Regions from separate parts of the Cytobacillus sp. FSL H8-0458 genome, predicted to be linked through region 3. Evidence: riboswitches for the same ligand, from Rfam matches in the RefSeq annotation. Region 3 holds a riboswitch; each other region holds the start of a gene.

Region 1 (4,052 bases), 720 kb from region 3:
TCTTCTACTGTATGGTGACGGCCTATTGCTTTCAAGGTCTCCTGAATATAGGACTGAGGATTGATGCTGATACGATCAATATTCCATTTTTTCAGCACTTCAAGCTTTTCAGGTGTGATCGTATCAGGACGGCCTGCTTCCACAGTGACCTCTCTAATGTTTTCTACATCTGGAAAAGATTCATACATTTCCTCATAAAGCATATCCATCTCTTCTGCCGTAATGCTTGTCGGAGTCCCTCCACCATAATAGACAGTAGTGATTTTTACATTATTTTCTTTCAGCCAATTACCAATTTTGCGCATTTCAAAATGAAGGCCGCCAAGAAATGAGTTAACAGAACCCTGCCTGCCATTAATTGCATATGCGGGAAAAGTACAATACGCGCACTTTGTCGGGCAGAAAGGAATGCCAATATATATGCTTACCTCATTTTTCAAGTCATAAAGATCTGGCACAACAGCAAGCTGCCGGTCTACAATATTCTGCATAAGCTGGATTTTTTCATCTGTAATCAAGTACTCCTCCTTCAGCTGCTGATGAGCTTCCTGGAGAGGTGTCTGATTCTGCATGGCACGGTGAAGCAATTTTGTAGGACGTACCCCCGTTAGAATTCCCCACTTCTGGGTAATGCCCGTCCATTCCTGCAAAACAGTCAGATATACATGTGATACAGCATTCTTCACTTGTTTAAAATTCTCTTTTTCTGACTCAGCCGGAACGAAATTTTTTTCAAAATTGGCTGTAAGATGTCTGCTGTCTTTATCAGTAAGCTCTGCAGCAGCTTTAATGTGTTGTCCTCGCTCAATCTGAAAAGAAATTGTCAGATCTGCTGCAGAATTCTCACCCAGCACCACTTCACATTCTTCAAAAAAGAGGTTCCCAATCAGCCGAAGCGGCCGATGGAATCGTTCATCCTGTATGCCTAAAATTGAAATGTTCAAATCTATCACCTTTTTTTAGAAAATATAATAATCTGCCGGTGTTTCATCTCACTGATGGCAGCTGCAGAGTCTTTATAATTGATGTTGACAAACTCCTTTTAGTGTACAGAAATGGGGAAACAAGGTCAATATCAGGGAAGTGAATACTTTGGATCGCTTTATTTAATTCACTCTTTTTCTATCTTTCTCTTTATCCATTGCCCTAAATCAAAAAAGAGAGCCGATCTGCCTGACCGACTCTCTTTCATTCAATTTTATTTTAACAGATTCATTTTCTTCAGGAAGTCAATTGGATGCTGTTTGCGGAAATGTTCTTTAACCATGTAGCTTACACCGCTCTGGTCATTAGATCGTGTCAGCCAGTCTGCTGCCTTTTTTACATCTGCCGGGGCATTGCCCATTGCCACACCCAGACCGGCGGCTTCAATCATTTCCAGATCATCTTCAGAATCTCCTATGACGACCATTTGGTTTCTGGAAATTCCAAGATGTTCACATAAATAAAGCAAACCATTCAGCTTTGAAACTCCTGAAGGAACAATGTCCATCCTCAGATCATTCAGTTTAATGACTTCTACATTTTCAAACATGCCCCAAATGGCTGTCTTAGCATCCTCAAGGTCTTCTTTATCTTCAAAGTACACTTCAATTTTCGGCGGTGTGACCGGCTCATCTAATATGGTGTCACTTAATGAATCCACAAATTGCTGGGAAAAAAAAATGGGATCGCCGGTTGTAAAAACAGTTTTAGCAAGCATATTGGTATTGAGCTTCGTTTTGTTGGCAAGGGAATATTTTTCGTGCACCAGCCTGATTTGACAGGTAAAGCCTTCAAGCAGGCGCACGATTTCAAACGTTTCATCTTCCTGAATCCTTTTTACAAATATCGGTTTTTCCTGGGAGGCTGCAATATATGCCCCCCTGTGTGTGACCAGCAAAGAATTGATTTTCAATGCTTTAGCCACTTTTTTCGCGGATGGAAAGCTTCTGGAAGTGACAAGTGTTACATAAATTCCCTTTTGCTGAACATATTCTATCGCTTCTTTTGTTGATTTATGAAGTCTTCCATTTGATTGGAGTAGTGTTCCGTCTATGTTTAAAGCAAGCATTCTGTATATCATCCAATTTGCCCCCTATTCTCGGTGTAAAATTGTCCTATTACACTTTTATGAAGGAAAGGACTTGATTAGAACATAACATGGACAATGCGGAAATATTTTCATAGCTTACTGCTTAATGACGGCTATTGTCTGATTTTCCGATCATTTGATATAAAAAATGATAAATTATTCATTTACATTTTGTTTGCTCCGTATTAAGATGGAGTCATTAAAACTGCATATCAAAGTTTTGCACTAGGGGAGCTTTTTGGCTGAGAAGAACAATCCGTTCTGACTCTTATCACCCGATCTGGATAATACCAGCGTGGGGAAGTGCAGGTGAACGGCTATCATTTATAGTGTATTGATAACATTCAACTGCATTTCCTTATGGGAATGCAGTTTTTTATTTTCATTAGGCTCTTTTCGTATAAATTGTTGTTTTTGGCATATTAATGTTGTCCGTTGATTTCCGCTCCAGGCTGCTCGCTTTCCGCGGGGCGGGCGGTGAGCCTCCTCGACGCTTCGCGTCTGCGGGGTCTCACCTGTCCCGCAACTCCCGCAGGAGGTTGAATAAGCTTCCTCGGAAAACACCGCACGAAGAAAATGCGAATGCATTTTTGAGAATCTCGCACCTTCCGCTCCAATCAACTCAGTAAATAAGATACAAAAAGCAACAACTTTGCGAAAATAGCCTTTCATTAAAACTTAAATAGGAGGATGAAAAAATGCAGGAAAATTTTCTATGCGGAACAAGTGAAATTACAGGGTGCAGGTTTTCGATTTACCCCATGACTGACAGGTTTGCTGATGTTATTTTATCAGCTCTAAAAGAAGTGGACACGAGCAAGGTATGGATGGAAACAGATGATGTGAGCACCTGTGTGCGAGGCAGATCTAATCATGTTTTCGATGTGGTCAAAGCTATTTATCTTGAAACAGTTAAGCATGGAGACCATGTAGTATTTAACGGCACTTTTTCAAATGGATGTCCCGGTGATACTGCAGGAGATGCTTATCTTGCTGAGAATGAGGAACGGGCAAATGAAGAATCAGCAGCAGGGATCAGCCAGGAAGTCGCGGTCCAGTTCGCCCTTTATCCGATGGGGATTCCTGATTACATGAATGTCATTATGGACCAGGTCGAGCTTGCAAAGAATCAGGGAACTTTTACTAAAGGGGTGCATTATGCTTCAAGATTAGATGGGGATGCACACTCTGTTTTTAAAACACTTGAGGATGCTTTTGAAAACTGTAAGAAAAGCAATTCTGCGCATATTGTTATGACGGTGAATATGTCTGCCAATAGTCCATCCAAAAAGGAGACTGAATAATATGCTTGAAAAGTGGAAGCTTCGTGAAGTCATTGTTTTGTCTGTACTCGCTGTCGTGTTTGCAGTTGTATACCTGGTATTCATGCAATTTGGCAACGTGCTATATGCAATGTTCGGCTTAATTGGCTATGATCTTATTTTTGGCATTTGGTTTATTGTTTCAATTCTCGCAGCGTACATAATCAGAAAACCCGGGGCAGCTTTCTTATCGGAAACCATCGCTGCAGCGATTGAAGTCATGATCGGCAATGCAGTCGGTCCCCGCCTGATTTTGTCTGGCATGATTCAGGGGATTGGAGCGGAAGCTGTTTTTGCGGCCGCGAAATGGAATAATTACCGGACATGGGTGTTAATTGCTGCCGGCATGGGCTCTTCTGTTACAAGCTTTATTTGGGGCTACTTCATTTCCGGCTATGCGGCCCTCTCACCCGGTTATGTAACTGCTATGTTTTTTGTGAGGCTGATCAGCGGTGCTTTACTAGCTGGATTGCTGGGCAAATGGCTGAGCGAAAGCCTTGCAAAAACTGGGGCATTAAACAGCTTTCCTATTGGAAAAGAGCTGAAAAGGGGAAAATCGGAAAATGGCATTACAGCATAACCGGCACATATTAAAAACTGAACAGCTTTCCTTCAGATATGAAGATGTGGAGAAACCTATCTTTAAAAATGTGCAA
Region 2 (4,052 bases), 1.9 Mb from region 3:
TCGTAATCTCCTTTGAAACAGTTTCGATAATCTCTGCACTAAAGAGCATTCCAGTCTTGACTGCATCTGGCCTCAAGTCTTCTCCAATGGATTGGATTTGCGCTGTAACAGCATCGGCGGTCATGGGATAAACTCCCTGCACTCCCCTGGTGTTTTGGGCCGTTACGGCAGTTAACGCTGACATGCCGAATACACCAAGTTCCTGAAAGGTTTTTAAATCTGCCTGAATACCCGCACCGCCGCCGCTGTCTGATCCTGCTATGGTTAATGCTTTGTTCACCTTCATATTTATTCCCCTCCTATCTGACTAAAAGAGCCGCGCAATTCAACATCTGCACCTGAAATAGTATATAAGCTATTTAAGAACTCAATTTGGAAAGTGCCCGGACCTCTGCCATCCGTTTTTTCTGCAGCCATTTCGGCTGCAGAGCCATACACGATCAAGGAAGCAGCTGCCGCTTTTACTGGATCCTTTTCAACAGCTGCGAAAGCTCCAATGACAGAAGTCAAAAGACATCCGGCACCTGTTACTTTCGTTAACAGTGGATGGCCATTGTTGATCATAAGAGTTGAATGTCCATCTGAAACGATGTCTTGTTTCCCTGTAATGACGGTGACTGCACCAAGTTTATTTGCTGCCGACTTTGCGAGCTCAGAAGTGTTTCCCTCTGCTTCTCCGGCATCAACGCCCTTAATATTCCACTGCTGTCCTGCTGCATTGGCAATTTCTGCAGCATTGCCTCTTATGATGTTAATATCTAATTCTTTCATTATTCTATTGGCTGTTTCTGTGCGATAAGCTGTCGCGCCGGCACCAACCGGGTCAAAAACTACCGGCACCCCATGCTGATTGGCTGATTTTCCTGCGATAAGCATGCTTTTCACTTCTTTTTCAGTCAGTGTTCCCATATTGAGAACCAGCGCCCCGGCGATTTTAGCCATATCAGCCGCCTCTTCATGCGCGTATGCCATTACAGGTGATGCCCCAATTGCCAGCAGGCCATTGGCAGTAAAATTGGTTACCACCACATTTGTAATATTATGTACAAGAGGGTTTGACTCTCTTACTTTATCTAATAGACTGCTAATCTCCTGAATGTTCATCTAAAATCCTCCTTTAATTCATCACTAGTCCGCCATCCACAACCAAATTCTGTCCTGTAACTGCCCTTGCCCAGGGAGAAGCGAAGAAGACTATCGCATCTGCCACTTCTGCAGGTTCTGTGACTTTTCTTAATGGAGTCGAGTTTTCGATAATTTCAAAGACTTCCTTAGAGGTCGAAGCACTGGCGTCTGTCGTTTTTAACAAACCGCCCGATACCATATTTGCAGTAATTCCATATTGGCCCAGCTCATTCGCCATATTTCTGGTGAAGCCTAATAAAGCAGCTTTGCTGGTCGTATAGTCATGATAGGGTACAACTGGATGCTGGAATAGGTTGGTGCCGACCGAGATTATCCTGCCAAACTCCTGTTTTTTCATATCTTCAATACCTGCCTGAACTGTGTTCAATGCTCCCAGAATTGCACCTTCCAGCTGATTTTTGTAATCATCCCATTTAATTGTTTCTGCATCTTTTTTTGAAACAGGGTCAAATTGAAAATTCACCAGTGCATTATTGACTATGGTTGTAATGGGTGCTCCAAAGTGTTCCTTCGTCTTTTTAAACATGGATTTCACTTGAACTCTGTCCCGAACATCAGCACGAATGGCAATGGCTGTTTCGCCAATTTCCTTCTGCAAAGCATGGGCTTTTTCCTCGCTATGGAAATAGTTAATGACAATTCTCGCCCCTTCTCTCGAGAATGCTTTTGCTGTTTCTTTGCCCAACCCTCTGCTGCTGCCTGTAATAATGACAATCTGATCGTTAAGATTCATAGAAAATCCTCCTTATTGATAGCCAATTCATTTGTTTTGAGAACAAAATAAAAACCAGATCCGAAATTGGACCTGGCTGAATAATCTATAGAGAATCATGCTTGTTCTCCGAAATTACTACTTTCCTACGCTGGTATGATCCAGATCAGGTCCCAAGGGTAAAAAACAGTCCGGTTTCTTTCTCAGCCCGCGAGCATCGGGCACCCCTAGCAGTAAAACTATTAAGTTGACTATTTTCATCTTAGCCTGAAACGTGAAATCTGTAAAGTCTTGCAATTCTGCCTGTTCCTCTTTAATGTGTAAGGAGAAATACATAACTTGGAGGGTTTAAATATGGCTGAACACCATTTTCATTTAAAAGCTCACTGGCCTGGCCTTCGCAATGATGTGGGAGAAATTGAAACAGGTGGGCTGAAAACAAAGGTATCAATACCGCCCGAAATGGATGGTCCTGGAATTGGAACCAATCCGGATGAAATGCTGCTGGGGGCGGCGGCCACTTGTTATATTATTACCCTGGCAGCCATGATGGAACGCAGCCGGCTTGAGAAAGATGACCTAACGATGGAATCAGTCGGTGTTGTGGATGTGACCAAAGGTGTGATTACCTACAGGAAAATCATTCATCGCCCGGTTATCGTGCTGAAGGCAGATGCCGATGAAAAGGACCATGCACTTGCGCGAAAGCTGGCCCAAAAAGCAGAAGCATCCTGCATGATCTCAAGGGCAATTAAAGGGAATGTGAAAGTCGAGTTGCAGGAAACCGTACTTAGATCAAAGTAGTGAATCAAAAAACCGGCTTAATAGCCGGTTTTTGTTCACTAAAATGCCCATTTTCTGATTGCCTGTGCAACACCGGCTTCATTATTGGTTCCCGTCACTGCATCGGCTGTTTCTTTCACGATTTCCTGGGCATTTCCCATCGCTACTCCCCAGCCTGATTCCTCAATCATGGCAATATCGTTCAAGCTGTCACCCATGGCCATTACATTTTCCATGGAAATGCCCAGAAGCTCTGTTACCTTCTGGATCCCTTTGGCTTTGTTGATGCCCAGAGCATTGACTTCAATATTGGTTAAGCTTGAGTTAGTAATTTCCAGATCGCCTTTTGTCTGCAGTTCCTTATGAATCAGTTCCCTGATGTTATCATCTGAAATATCAAATCCAAATTTGAGCCATTCATGTTCATGGATATTTTCCGGCATTTCGTTGTTCCAGACCTGTTCGCAGCTGGTGGCCCAGAAATTGGTCTTATGTGACTGTGATAAGTTCCACATCCATTCCATAACTTTGGAATCAACGGGAGCTCTTGAGATTGATTCTCCGTCCGGTCCAAATATTTCACTGCCATTAACCGTGATTAAGTAGGAGTTTAATTCCAGGGAATCGGCATGATCGCCTGCTGTAAGCCTTGATCTTCCGGTGCTCAAGATGACTTCAATTCCTTTCTCCTTTGCCTCTTTTATGGCTGCACGGTTCTCTTCAGGAATTTCCCCTTTGGAATTTAATAAAGTTCCATCCATATCGAGAGCAATTAACTTGATCTGCGGTGGAATTTTTGATTCTGTCATGATCCTCTCCCTTTCTTCTATTAACACAATAAAGCCATTATATAGGTAACCCGGCTATCCTTCAAAGACGGTGCTTTTCAGGTGAATATTTTTTTAAAAAATGGCAATACCTGTATGTATTAAATATTAAAGGTGATGTCCTATGTATCTGATACTTGTTATTGTTGTATGGATTTTGTTTGCTTACCGCTTTATTGACTGGTCGCAGTGGAGAAAACAATATCCGACTGTTTTATTTTTTATAGCGATTAATCTTACCTACAACATGCTCTATTTTAATCATACTCTGTGGGCTTTTAGAGGCATTACGGCAGAATGGCTTAATCATTCCATAATTAACTTAGCTTTCACTTATTTTATTACTCCTATGGCTCTGATCATATATCTGCAGCGTTATCCTGAGAATAAAAAACATGGATACATTTACTCTGCTGTATGGATTGGCTTTTTTACGATTATTCAATCTCTGTTTGCCCATAAAGGGATGTATGTGTACGATAACGGCTGGAATGGCTGGCATAATATTTGGCTGAATATCGCTTTGTTTGCAGTATTAAAAGTCCACTACAGAAAACCTGTAATAGCCATGCTCATTTCTCTGC
Region 3 (4,052 bases):
CTCCCAATTCCAGCATCCACAATAATCGGCACAGTAGCCTGCTCTGTAATAAATTGAAGATTAATAGGATTAATGATTCCCTGTCCTGAACCAATTGGCGAAGCACATGGCATAACCGCATGGCAGCCTAGCTCTTCAAGTTTCCGAGCAAGCACGACATCATCAGAAGTATAGGGCAGAACAATAAATCCCTCGTCTAATAGGATTTCCGCTGCTTTTATCGTTTCTATTGGATCAGGAAGAAGTGTTTTGCTGCATCCAATAACCTCCACCTTAACCATGTCGCAGAGCCCGGAAGCTTTGGATAGCCTTGCTATTCGGACAGCCTCCTCCGCTGTACTCGCCCCTGCCGTATTAGGAAGTAATTTATATTTCTTTAAATCCAGCTTTTCCAAAAAGTTGGGCTGGTTCGCTTCAAAAATGTTCATACGGCGTACAGCAAAAGTAAGCACCTCTGTTTCCGATGCTTCTACAGCTTCTCTTTGCACATCAAAGTTTGGATATTTTCCTGTTCCTAGCAGCAGCCGTGAGTTAAATTCATAGGGTCCAATTTTCAACAAATCATCCGCCTCCCACAAAGTGTACTATTTCGATTCGATCCCCATCTGTCAGTAGGGTTTCAGCATGCGTGGATTTATCCAAAATATGCTGGTTTAGTTCGACAATGACTACCTTCTGTTCCAAATTAAAGTGCTCGAGCAGAAGTGAAACAGAATTAACTGTTTCCGGCAGCACCATAGCATCACCATTAATGACAACATTCATAAAAACACCCCTTTTGACGAATGGACTAAACATTCAAGCCGGGACAGCTTAAACGGGTTATGCTGCTCCGTTTTGCCTTCGAGGATGTCTGCCATCAGCTCTCCTGTTGCCGGGGCAAGAAGGATCCCATTCCGAAAGTGGCCCGCAGCAATATATAGCCCTCTATAAGCAGGATGTTCTCCTAAAAAAGGCTGTCCATCAGCCGATTGCGGTCGAATCCCTGTCCAGGCACGCTCCCATTCAGCCTTAACTATATCCGGAACCAGTTCTTTCGCCTTTTCCATCAGCGAGGATATTCCCTCAAGGGTCACCTTCTCATCAAATGAATTTACCTTAACCGTCGCTCCAACTACCAGCCTCCCAGATTGCTTTGGAACGATATAGCATCCATGTGAAAAAATCGTCCCCTGTACAAGCGGTTTTTCAAGCTTGACCGAGAAGCACTCGCCTTTAACCGGAATAATGGGCAGCGCAAGGTCCGTTCTTTCAAGAATCTCCCTGCTCCAGGCCCCGGAAGCAACAATAACTGAATCTGCCAGAAATTCCCCCTGGCTGGTTCTGACCCCATAAACCTTTTCGTCTTTTAAAATAAAATCTGTTACATGTGTATACTCATAAACTTCTGCGCCGAGGGCTATTGAAGCTTTTGCAAAGGCAAGGGACAATTCATATGCCTGCACCTGTCCGTCATTCGGTATATACATGGCACCCCTCAATTTGTTTGATACGAACGGTTCACGTTTGATCAGGTCATCAATCGAAAACCATTCGGCCTGCTCATCCGCTTTTTGCTGGCTTTCTATCAATCTTTTTAATACCTGCTCCTCTTCTTTATTAGACGCCACTTTATATACACCCTTATTTTGATAGCCAATATGCACTTGTGCTAAGTCTTCCAGTTCAGGAATCAGGCTCCGGTACATGGAGCGGCTTTTGCATGCCAGCTGGAATAGCGGGCCGTCTTCTGTCAGTTCCGTTTGGGCTCCTAAAATTCCAGCTGCTGCTCCAGAAGCCTTGCCGGCTATTTTCCCCTTATCCAAAACAGCTGCTCTATACCCTCTTTTAGCCAGTTGAAAAGCAATGGAGCTTCCGTTAATGCCGCCTCCAACTATCACAGCGTCAAACATTTTCCTCATTATTTCCCCTCCTCATTTAATTTTTTTGAAAAGAGCTTCGCTGCCTCCACAGGATCCTTTGCCTGCAAAATCCCTGACATTACAGCAATGCCATCTGCTCCTGCCTCCAAAACCTCAGGGACTTTCTCTGGTTTAATGCCTCCAATCGCCAATACCGGAATATCTACTGCCTTTTTAAGAGCCTCCAGTGACCCGGTACCTCTTGGCGGGACTCCCTTCTTGGAATCGGTTTCAAATATGTGCCCAAACAGGATATAATCAGCACCCTGTTTTGCAGCCTTTTCAGCTGCCTCAAGAGAATGTACGGAACAGCCCACTTTTAAATCCGGAAAATGCATTTTTACCATATGAACCGGCAGACTGTGGAAAGCAAGATGCACACCCGCGTTAAACGCCCAGGCAACATCCACCCGATCATTAATAACAATTTTATGAATGGGGATTCCCTCATTACGAAGCAGCTTAACTCCTTCATATAGCTCCCTAGAGGTTCGATGTTTTTCCCTCAAGTGGAACTTGTCTGCAAAAGGTTCCACTTCACCTGCTATTTCAGCAAAAGCCTCTAGAGAAAGCTCTCCATCTGATATAACATGCAACTGTTTTCTCATCGCGACTGCTCCCATGCTATTTTTAGATTTTCTGCAAATAAAAAACCACCTTCTAAATAGAAAGCGGCGGTATGGGGCCCAGAATTCAGGCCCGATCCTCCACTTCCCTACGCTGGTATTCAAGCCAGATCAGGTTCTAAGGGTCTTAAAGCTCTTGCCTTAATCTCAGCCTGCAAACAGGCACCCCCAGCAGATATAAATGCTATTAAGCTACTATTCATTTACTGATAGATGGTTCCTCCGGACTTTTTAAATTCCTCAGCTTTTTCTTCCATGCCTTTCTGTATCGCTTCATCCGTGTCAAACTTATTCTCTATTGCATATTTCCGGATATCCTGAGAAATTCTCATACTGCAAAATTTTGGGCCGCACATGGAACAAAAATGAGCTGTTTTTGCACCTTCAGCCGGCAGTGTTTCATCATGGAATTCCAAAGCGCGCTCAGGATCCAATGAGAGATTGAATTGATCTATCCAGCGGAATTCAAAACGGGCTTTTGACAGGGCATCATCCCTTTTTTGCGCTCCTGGATGTCCCTTTGCCAGATCTGCAGCATGCGCGGCAATTTTATACGTGATGACACCCTCGCGCACATCGTCTCTATTTGGCAAACCCAAATGTTCTTTAGGGGTAACATAGCAAAGCATTGCCGTCCCATACCAGCCTATCATGGCAGCCCCGATTGCAGAGGTAATATGGTCATATCCCGGAGCTATATCAGTCGTAAGGGGTCCGAGTGTATAGAATGGTGCTTCTTTACAGATTTCCAATTGTTTATCCATATTCTCCTTGATTAAATGCATTGGAACATGTCCAGGACCCTCGACCATTACCTGTACATCATGTTCCCAAGCAATTTTCGTCAGCTCCCCAAGTGTTTCAAGCTCCGCAAATTGAGCCCCATCATTTGCATCTGCAATCGATCCCGGCCGAAGTCCATCCCCCAGGGAAAAGGCCACATCATAAGCTTTCATGATTTCGCAGATTTCTTCAAAGTGTGTATATAAAAAGTTCTCTTTATGATGATGCAGGCACCATTGGGCCATAATGGATCCGCCCCTCGACACAATTCCGGTCAGCCTTTTGGCAGTAAGCGGTACATAACGCAAAAGGACACCTGCATGGATTGTAAAATAATCAACACCCTGCTCTGCCTGTTCGATTAAGGTATCCCTATATATTTCCCACGTGAGGTCCTCAGCAATGCCATTCACCTTTTCAAGTGCCTGGTAAATGGGAACAGTCCCGACCGGAACAGCGGAGTTCCTGATAATCCATTCGCGTGTAGTATGAATATTTTTACCGGTAGACAGATCCATAATTGTATCTGCCCCCCATCGGGTAGCCCAGGTCATTTTCTCTACCTCTTCTTCAATAGAGGATGAAACAGCCGAGTTTCCAATGTTCGCATTAATCTTCACGTGAAAATTTCTTCCGATAATCATTGGCTCTGTCTCAGGATGATTGATGTTGGAAGGAATAATCGCCCGTCCTCTTGCTACTTCAGACCGCACAAATTCCGGTTCCATATTTTCCCGAATGG
Region 4 (4,052 bases), 1.8 Mb from region 3:
GCCTTACCCCTACTACAGCAAGAAAGACGTTTATTATCGGCCTTTACTGGCACTTCCTTGATGTAGTCTGGATCTTTATCTTCACATTTGTGTATTTGAAAGGACTGGTGGCTTAAATGGAACATCATCAATCAAAAAGCTTCCCGATAAGCCATGTCATTGGATTTGTTGTTTCCCTTGTGCTGACTTTTGCAGCAGCAGGAATTGCTTTAAAAACGAACCTTTCTTTTAAAGTGATCATGTGGATCATCGGCTCACTGGCTGTCGTTCAGGCAGGCATGCAGCTGTTCATGTTCATGCACTTAAGAGAAGGTGAAGACGGCAAGACGAACTTAGTGAATATGATTTATGCCGTATTTATGGTAATTGTTATTGTAGTGGGGTCCATTTGGGTATTAACCTCTGGTCACGCTGCTCATTAAGTACAAAAAAACCGGTCCCCCTCTGGAGGCCGGTTTTATTTGTATTGTCTTATACCCTTGCTTCCCTTTGTCATTTCTTCCATTACATTGATAAAAAATCCGAATCCGAAAAGCAGCATGGAAGAAACCATAATGCTTAAGCCGATGGATAACACATACTCTCCTGTGATACCGCTTACAAAAAAGCTTGAAATAAAAACAATAAAACCTAATATAATGCCTGCAGCTGTAATATTCCTAAAAAAATGCAAGACGCGCTGCTGTTGAAGTGTCATTCTCCCATCTCCTTATACTTAATATTCTAACTATGTTCACAAATTTGTCAAACTTTTTGTCACAAGTTTGTCAAAATTATTTTCGTCAAAAAAAAGCTCTGCAAGCTGCAAAGCGTTTTTCTACTGATATAGCTTTTTAATGTACTCCAAATCTTTCTTCAGACTGCATATTTCCTGCCGGGTCAGCATGAGCGGCATTTGATCGTACAGTGTAATGATTTGTCCTCCCTCATCCTCTTCATGAAGTGATAGATAGTTATACAGAGTTTCACACTGATTTTTGCTGAGGACTGACTGGGTACTGAAACTTTTTACTTTCTGGATTTCAAAGGCACTGGTTTCAGCATCAAATACACCTGTGATAATGTTTCCCTGCAATGTATTGGTCAAAGTCTTCACTCCCCTTTTTGAGTAATATACCCATTTTTCAGGAGCAATTTCCTAAAATATAAAAAAACCTCTTTGAAATATCAAAGAGGCAGCTCTATCAGGAAGCATTCTTGTGAGTTTGAAGACCTTGATCCGATTTTTGAATGATTATTCTAGGTGCCGATGAAATAATTAACACGGCCAGGATCGAGCAGAGAATTGCCCCTCCAAGCATGGTTGCCCCGTTTGCCAGGAAGGAAAAAAGGACCGGTGACATCCCTTTTGGCGCATAGCTTCCGAAGAACAGTACACCTGCTATGAAATGCCAGAAATACCGGGCAAGGCTTCCGGCAAATACGGCTAAGACAACCCATGCCAATGCCTTCTTCTTGTTGCCTGCCCGCAGCTGATTTTGGATGACGCGGTAAAACAAACCGGCAAAACCGATACAGGCAAATGCCACAAAATACTCAATAAATGCCTGAAGCGGAGTAGCAATCCAGGCATCCCCCATGGCAATCTGCAAAATCCCCCATAAGAGGCCAGCAATGAAGCTGACCTTAAAGCCCCGCCTGAAAGCCAGTATGAAAATCGGAATCATCGCGGCAGATATGGAGATGGATGGCGACAGCTTGATGGATGGCAGAAAATCAAGAATGATAGCAAAGGCTGCAAAAAATGAAGCCTCTATCATCGCGGTTAAGCTTAATTTTTTCATAAAAAAATCCCCCTTTAATCGTATGACGATACCCCAAGGGAGAACAAGCAGGCAGAAAAGTACATCTGCCTTTTATTATTCCACATTCCTGCGCTAGCATTAACTAACAGGTTCAAAGGGTCAGAACAGCGGACTGTTCACTCTCAGCGATATGCTCCCCTTGTGGCACGTTATTAAATTATCCGCTTTTAGTATATATGAAATAGGTAAAAGTGAAAAGGGTTCCTGGTGAAAAGTTTTTAAATGTATCTAACGGGTATCCTCCGTGCCTGTCACAATTTTTTCACAAATTAATAGCATCTGAACGCTGTTGTAGCACACATTCTAGTAAAAAAAATTATTTTTCCATAATTTACAACGTTTAAAAAGAGTTAAACCCTTTTATTAACAATTTTAATTCCTTATAATGTAGGTATGTTCAATGAGGAGGGAATTAGTTGAAATCACGTCTCAAGAAGCCTTCGACGATAATTTCTATTGCATTGGTAGTCACGGTGATTTTGGCGGCGGTTATTTGGACCGTACAAGCAGGAAAAAAGGATGTGACAGTCCCGTTTTCTTCTGTGGAAAAAATTATAGCCTCCCAGGATGGAAAGACTGTTGCAGTACAGGAATATAAAAATGGGAAACTTCTAATCACAGCTCCTGATGGCGAGTACATCTCCCATGTGCCTCCCAACAGCGATATGGTTGATAAATTAGTAGAAACCTATAATATACAATATACGTTCGCAGCCACAGGACCTTATACCCCCTGGATTCTCGGCGGTATACTCCTTCTGTTCATAGCCATTGGAATTTACCTGTTTAAGTCAGGAAAAGGCGGAATGGGTGCAACAAATACAATGAAGCAAAGTGTCTCGAAGCCTAAAGCCCTTCCTTCCATTTCACTTGAAGATGTTGGCGGGATTCAGGAGGAAATGAAAGAGGAAATCATGCAGACTCTTTCCATTTTAAAGGAACCTGAGCGCTCCTTAAAAATGGGGATCAAGCCGCCGAAGGGTATTCTTTTATACGGACCTCCCGGAACGGGAAAAACATTGCTGGCTCAGGCAATCGCCAAGGAACTGGGAGCAACTTTCTTTTCTACTAGCGGTTCCGGGTTTAATGAATTATTCGTTGGCGTTGGTGCATCCCGTGTCAGAAACCTTTTCCAGAATGCCAGAAAGCATGCTCCTGCTGTCGTCTTTATTGACGAAGTGGATGCACTTGCAGGACGAAGAAAGCAGCATGGCGGAGAAGAAAGCGAAAAAACGTTAACTGAACTTCTGGTCCAGCTGGACGGCGGACATTCCAATGATGGAATATTATTTATTGCCGCCACCAACCGGAAGGATATGCTCGACGAAGCATTCCTGCGTCCTGGACGGATTGACTTCTCCTTCAACGTCCCTCTTCCAGATACAAGGGGCCGAAGAGAGATAATAAATATTCATACACGAAATAAGTTACTGGCTGAAGATGTTATGACAACTCTTGGCGATCTGGCAGAAAGCACTTCCGGTTTTTCAGGAGCAGACCTCCATTCCCTTTTCGAAACGGCAAGCCGCAGAGCTGTCCGCAACGGCCAGGAAATTATCTCAAAAGAAGATTTGGATTATGCGCTGGACCGCACTATTTTGGGAACCACCACCCGTGCTTTACAGGATGCCGGGACGAAGCAGCGGGTTGCCATTCATGAAGCTGGCCATGCATTAGTGGCTGCCTTAACAAAACCGGGTTCTGTCCGGAAAGCAACCATCATTCCGCGTGGCGAAGCACTTGGATATGTAGCTCCTATTCAAAAAGAACTTCACTTATCGACAACAAGTGAATTGCTTGACCAGGTTGCGATGATTCTCGCTGGCGGAGTATCAGAAAGAATGATTCTTGGCGAGCACAGCATTGGGGTAAGCGGTGATGTTAAACAAGCGAAGCATATCATAGAGCAAATGGTTGATACCGGTTTACTTGATAACGGCTTCGAGCTTACCTTCAACAAAGGACAAAAAGAAGCTAAAATGCAGGATCTATTCCAAAAAGCATTAGAAAGATGCGAATTGATTATCGCAAATCATCAGCCTCAATTTGAGAAATTGGTAGAAGCCCTTCTGGAGAAAGAAACATTGGAAGGCAGTGAAGTACAGGAGATTGCTGGAGAATTGAAGGCAGAATTGGTTATAGCTTGATCGGAACCGGCCACTTTTCAGGGGGCCGGTATTATTTGGTCTTTTATTAGTTTTATATAATAATATTATGTAAACTCATTTTGAAAAGCCTCCATGTTTT

What was found. A riboswitch is a leader RNA that binds a small molecule or an ion and turns the genes downstream of it on or off. The one in region 3 is predicted to bind thiamine pyrophosphate.
Region 1: linked by a shared signal. The riboswitch ahead of NYE23_RS14470 (YkoF family thiamine/hydroxymethylpyrimidine-binding protein) and the one ahead of tenI (thiazole tautomerase TenI) in region 3 are both predicted to bind thiamine pyrophosphate.
Region 2: linked by a shared signal. The riboswitch ahead of NYE23_RS08805 (3-oxoacyl-ACP reductase) and the one ahead of tenI (thiazole tautomerase TenI) in region 3 are both predicted to bind thiamine pyrophosphate.
Region 4: linked by a shared signal. The riboswitch ahead of thiT (energy-coupled thiamine transporter ThiT) and the one ahead of tenI (thiazole tautomerase TenI) in region 3 are both predicted to bind thiamine pyrophosphate.

Annotation. Positions count from the first base shown of each region.
Region 1 is NZ_JBBOBR010000001.1:2,966,184-2,970,235, forward strand. Features, by position in the region: gene NYE23_RS14460 (coproporphyrinogen III oxidase) at 1-944, opposite strand, end outside; gene NYE23_RS14465 (Cof-type HAD-IIB family hydrolase) at 1,199-2,065, opposite strand; TPP riboswitch at 2,292-2,393, shown strand; gene NYE23_RS14470 (YkoF family thiamine/hydroxymethylpyrimidine-binding protein) at 2,773-3,378, shown strand; gene NYE23_RS14475 (ECF transporter S component) at 3,380-3,976, shown strand; gene NYE23_RS14480 (ABC transporter ATP-binding protein) at 3,960-4,052, shown strand, end outside.
Region 2 is NZ_JBBOBR010000001.1:1,817,955-1,822,006, reverse strand. Features, by position in the region: gene thiD (bifunctional hydroxymethylpyrimidine kinase/phosphomethylpyrimidine kinase) at 1-286, opposite strand, end outside; gene thiM (hydroxyethylthiazole kinase) at 289-1,104, opposite strand; gene NYE23_RS08805 (3-oxoacyl-ACP reductase) at 1,118-1,879, opposite strand; TPP riboswitch at 1,985-2,097, opposite strand; gene NYE23_RS08800 (OsmC family protein) at 2,213-2,662, shown strand; gene NYE23_RS08795 (Cof-type HAD-IIB family hydrolase) at 2,701-3,450, opposite strand; gene NYE23_RS08790 (CBO0543 family protein) at 3,593-4,052, shown strand, end outside.
Region 3 is NZ_JBBOBR010000001.1:3,689,562-3,693,613, forward strand. Features, by position in the region: gene NYE23_RS18405 (thiazole synthase) at 1-560, opposite strand, end outside; gene thiS (sulfur carrier protein ThiS) at 562-765, opposite strand; gene thiO (glycine oxidase ThiO) at 762-1,901, opposite strand; gene tenI (thiazole tautomerase TenI) at 1,901-2,509, opposite strand; TPP riboswitch at 2,597-2,707, opposite strand; gene thiC (phosphomethylpyrimidine synthase ThiC) at 2,731-4,052, opposite strand, start outside.
Region 4 is NZ_JBBOBR010000001.1:1,844,210-1,848,261, reverse strand. Features, by position in the region: gene qoxC (cytochrome aa3 quinol oxidase subunit III) at 1-116, shown strand, start outside; gene qoxD (cytochrome aa3 quinol oxidase subunit IV) at 117-422, shown strand; gene NYE23_RS08970 (hypothetical protein) at 458-697, opposite strand; gene NYE23_RS08965 (hypothetical protein) at 818-1,096, opposite strand; gene thiT (energy-coupled thiamine transporter ThiT) at 1,185-1,784, opposite strand; TPP riboswitch at 1,853-1,955, opposite strand; gene NYE23_RS08955 (AAA family ATPase) at 2,222-3,952, shown strand.